One region of the Marinomonas sp. THO17 genome, then DNA from elsewhere that is predicted to be linked to it. Evidence: predicted binding sites of a transcription regulator. Region 1 holds the regulator's gene; the other holds the start of a gene.

Region 1 (2,469 bases):
AATCGCCATTTGGATTATTATGAACAAGCTAAAAGACTACGCCGAATTAACTCGCTTTAATCGTCCCATCGGCTCCCTATTATTAATGTGGCCAACCTTATGGGCCATATGGCTAGCGGCAGACGGACAACCAGATTGGTCGATTGTAATTATTTTCATACTGGGCGTCTTTAGCATGCGTTCAGCAGGCTGTGTAATTAACGATTATGCCGATCGAAAAGTAGATGGCCATGTAGAACGAACCAAAAACCGTCCGATACCATCTGGCCGTGTTAGCGCCAATGAAGCATTGATTTTATTCATTGTATTGGCCTTAGTCAGCTTCATTCTGGTGCTACTAACCGATAAACAGACCATACTTTTATCCTTTATTGGCTTGGGCTTAGCGGCTCTGTATCCATTCATGAAGCGCTATACTCATCTGCCTCAACTCTTCTTAGGGCTAGCCTTTTCTTGGGCCATTCCCATGGCATATAGCGCCCAGGGAGGTAGCTTAAACGACCCTCTCTTATGGATGCTATTCTTAGCAAATTGCTTTTGGACTATAGCTTACGATACCTACTACGCTATGACGGATCGTGCTGATGATGTAAAAGTCGGCATCAAATCCACTGCCATCTTATTTGGTCAATATGATCTTTTGGTGATTCTGTGTTTACAAGCTTTAACGCTTTCTCTTTTGACATGGGTAGGCTTCTTCGCGACACTGGGTTGGCCATATTTTGTCGCATTATTGATTTGTATTTGGTTGTTTTATAAACAGTATCAACAAGCAAGAGAAAGAGAAAGACAAGCCTGTTTTCACTCTTTCCTAGACAACAATCGCATTGGTGCTTGTGTCTTTATTGGCTTAGTAACCAGCTATTTTGTGTAAAATGTGGCAAACATATGACACTTTAACTAAATTGTCATAATTGATCGCTTTAATAAAACCGTTCCTGAGATGAGGGTGAATCCTGTGACCGGTAAGAAAGTACTAATTATTGATGATGAGTCTTCCATACGCGAGATGATTGCCATTGCCCTAGAAATGGCAGGATACGAGTACATGGAAGCAGAAAACATTCAGCAAGCCCATGAAATCATAGTGGACCATAGACCCGATTTGATTTTGGTTGACTGGATGATGCCTGGCGGCAGTGGCATTGAATTGACACGACGTATCAAAAAAGACAGCACGACAGCGGAAATACCTGTCATTATGCTGACCGCAAAAAGTGAAGAAGACAACAAAATTCAAGGTTTAGAAGTGGGTGCGGACGATTACATCACCAAACCTTTTTCACCTCGTGAATTAGTTGCTCGATTGAAAGCGGTATTACGTCGCGCTACACCACAGGGCATTGATGAACCCATTGAAGTAGAAGGTCTAACACTTGATCCAATCAGTCAACGAGTCACTATTGGAGCTCGTCCATTGGACATGGGGCCGACAGAATACCGTTTGCTGAAGTTCCTAATGACTCATCAAGAACGCGCTTATTCAAGGGCGCAATTATTGGATCAAGTCTGGGGGGGGAATGTCTACGTGGAGGAGCGCACTGTCGATGTACACATACGTCGTTTGCGTAAAGCCATTGGCAATACCCATGACTTCTTGATTCAAACCGTGCGGGGCACTGGCTACCGCTTCTCAGCAAAAAGGTCGGCATGAAAACCATCTGGCGAAACACCATTATTTCTTGGTTGGCAGGCTTCATTGCCTGCGCGGTAATCGGATATATATTAGGCCATTTTTTAGGTGTTTTGCTGCTCTATACATTGGGCACTTTATACTGGCAAATGTACCAGCTGTATCAATTTCATAACTGGTTACGTCACTCTGGTCGTGCCGCGCCACCAGAATCCAACGGTATTTGGGGCGAAGTGTTCGATGCCGTATATCGTTTACAAAAGAAGCAACGCAAATCCAAACGCCGTATGCGCCAAGCGTTAACGCGTATTGAAAGCTCCACCAGCGCCTTGAAAGAGGGCGTTATCATGGCGGACAACCAAGGCAATTTAGAGTGGTGGAATAACTCAGCAGCGCATTTTCTAGGTCTCATGCGACCGGTTGATCGTGGCCAAGTCATTACCAACATAGTGCGCAGTCCCGAGTTTTTCCGATACTTTACGCAAAAACGTTTCGGCGAACCCTTGGTAATCAAATCCCCGGCAAAAGATGGTGTATATCTGGAAATCCAAACCACCCTTTACGATAAAAACGATCACCTTATTTTTGTTCGTGATATCACACGTCTACACTTGTTAGAGCAGATGCGTAAAGACTTTGTTGCCAACGCTTCACATGAACTCAAAACCCCTCTAACGGTAATAAAAGGTTATGTGGAAACCCTGGATATGTTCAAGGATACCCTGCCCCAAAATATGCAGAAAGGCATAGTAAATATGGCGGAACAATCCGAACGCATGGAACAGCTGATCGAAGACTTACTGCTTTTGTCGCGTCTAGAAAGTGATGACAAACGC
Region 2 (2,469 bases), 270 kb from region 1:
GAACGCTCACCTGTGCCTTCGCCCACTTTGCGAAACGCCACTTCTCGCAAGCGACCGATTTCTTTCATGGTGACAGAAGTCGCATCATAGTCGAACAAATAAATTTGTTTGTTGTCTTTGGTGCTGCCCAAATGTTGTGATTGCTTTAGCTCGTGCTTGATGAGCTGACGATTCTGTGGGTGATCTATCGTTTTTTCCGTTTTCAACAAGGGCTTCTTGCCTTTGGCGATGCGGTACAAATGACGTTTCACCAGTTTGTTTTTTTCTTTGTCGCTTAATGGCAATTGCGCCACTTCCTGAATCGGAATAGCTTGACCCACTTGCATAGGAATCTTGCGATTGCGCTGACGAAACATTTCGTTAGCCAACTGAAGGGTGGACAAGGGGCGATACACCAAAGAGCTGGTGTAAAAGAGCATGGAATTACGGCCACCAATGTGTACCGGCAATAAGGGGCTGTTGGTTTTTTGCGCTAACTTAAGATAGTTTTGATTCCATTTTTGATCTTTTACGCCACTGGGTGACATGCGTGATACTTCACCAGCGGGGAAAATAATGATGGCTTCTTCATTGTGCAGACAGTTCATGATGGCCTTGAGCTGCATTCTGCCCGTTTTGCCGGCCAGATTATCCACTGGCAATACTAGGTTTTTGAGACCATCAAAGCCCATTAACATATCGTTAGCTATGATTTTGACATCGGGACGAATCTCGCCAACTAAACGTAACAATGCGAGTCCGTCTAATGCGCCTAATGGATGGTTGGCGATGATCATAACGCGACCCACCGCAGGAATATTACGCCTATCCATTTGGCTGACTTGGTAACCAAAATTGAAATGATCTAAAACACGATCAATGAATTCAAACCCAGCGCAACCATCGTTCTTTTCAAGGAACTCGTTCACTTCATTTTCATGAAACAAGCGCTTTAAAAGACTTAAGGTAGGACGAGTAATTAAAGGGCTTTTGTCGAAAAACTGAGGTGATTTACTGGCAATCATTTGCTCGACTTGTATCACGATGGTGCTCCGCTCTGAATAAACTCTTGATGATTTATTACTCAGATTAGAGAGGCATTGTGACAAGCGGGTGACGCTAAGGTGTCGAATCGATGACCGATTTTTAACAGAAATAAGTCAATCTGTTTTACTTTTTATTTCATCGATTCTTTTTTCATCACTTCTATTAGGACAATATGATGAGAAAAATATGATGAGAAAGTGATGTGATAAAATTCGTCATGACTCTTCATCAGTAGGTTCTTCTTCAAAGCGATAAAAGAAGTTCCATACACAATAAATGGTCAGTAAAATGGCGAGACCAGCCCATAGAGGTTCATCGTAAAGCCATTCGATGGCGGCCCAAACACCACAGATTAAGGTTGCGACCACACGGCGCCAGAAAGGTTGAAAAAATTGGCGATCGGTTTCATTCAGCATGCTGTACCTACGGAAATTAAATTTATTATTATGCGAATAATGAAAGCACTATTGCGTTGATGCAATATGTTTCTTGTCTTATTGATGCTTACCGTTAAAAGGGTAGGAAGGTGAAAACGGGGCAGGCCCACGTGAAAAAACACATGAGCCTGTAGACTTTATTGCGCTTTCGTTTTGCTGTTGCCCAACGAAATATGACGTGATCCTGTCATTTGAGATTGGCCACTGACACCTGAGTCTATTTTATTAATTTGTCCACCGCGAGCGAAGAATTCTTGCATTTGTTTTTCAATGGATTCCGAGGTTTCCGTTGCCGCCGGCTGTTTCTTTTTTGTGGCCATGAGAAGAGTCCTTGTTGTGAATTTGAACAAGGACTATACCAGACTTTCACATTTTTTTCTTGTTTAGGTTAAAAAACATTCACTTAGCGAGTTACAGCCTGCTAGAAAGTCACGGCTGGATAGAAGCGAGGCTATCAAGACGAGAAAGTGATAAGAGACCTTAAGAGCCTCTTATCATTTAATTCTAAAGACTGGTGTGCGGGTGGTAACGACGCAATATAGGGTTAAGTAAGCGTGTGAACCAACCAGTGAATTCGATCGGAGCATCCAGTACGGTCAAACAAATGCATTCAGCATCTTTGGTGACAATTGGCTTGTGTTTATGGCGCGCATCACGACAAATAAAATCACCTTTACGGTATATTCCGGTTTCATCAGAAAATGCTCCTTCCAACACTAGGGTAATTTCATCACCTGTGTGCGTGTGTGTCGGCATGTGCGCTCCCGGTTTGACCCGTGTTAAGGCAACTTGCGCACCACCTTCTTCATTGAGCAAAGTGGCAATCTTAAAAGAAGGGGACAAATGCATCCAAGGTAGCTCGTCATAGTCATGATGAATGAACTGTCGCAAACTCTTTGGAATCAGGTAACCCTTGCTGTCTCTTTGTGGCAAAGCTGTATTGATAGCAGTGTCGCTGGGAACCGCTTCTTGTTGTGACAGTTTTGCAAAGAACTGGTCTTTCAAA

The links. Region 1 encodes PhoB, which activates phosphate uptake and scavenging genes when phosphate is short. Its sites were predicted from a motif close to TGTCATANNNNTGTCANA; they were not measured.
Region 2: a site for PhoB is predicted at 1,081-1,098, ahead of ABXS85_RS13365 (GNAT family N-acyltransferase). Genes of this name have one in related genera too.

The regions. Positions count from the first base shown of each region.
Region 1 is NZ_AP031575.1:2,535,674-2,538,142, reverse strand. Features, by position in the region: gene ABXS85_RS12075 (chorismate lyase) at 1-23, shown strand, start outside; gene ubiA (4-hydroxybenzoate octaprenyltransferase) at 20-874, shown strand; gene phoB (phosphate regulon transcriptional regulator PhoB) at 959-1,654, shown strand; gene phoR (phosphate regulon sensor histidine kinase PhoR) at 1,651-2,469, shown strand, end outside.
Region 2 is NZ_AP031575.1:2,810,429-2,812,897, forward strand. Features, by position in the region: gene ABXS85_RS13365 (GNAT family N-acyltransferase) at 1-1,022, opposite strand, end outside; gene ABXS85_RS13370 (hypothetical protein) at 1,242-1,442, opposite strand; gene ABXS85_RS13375 (hypothetical protein) at 1,601-1,783, opposite strand; gene ABXS85_RS13380 (ChrR family anti-sigma-E factor) at 1,968-2,469, opposite strand, start outside.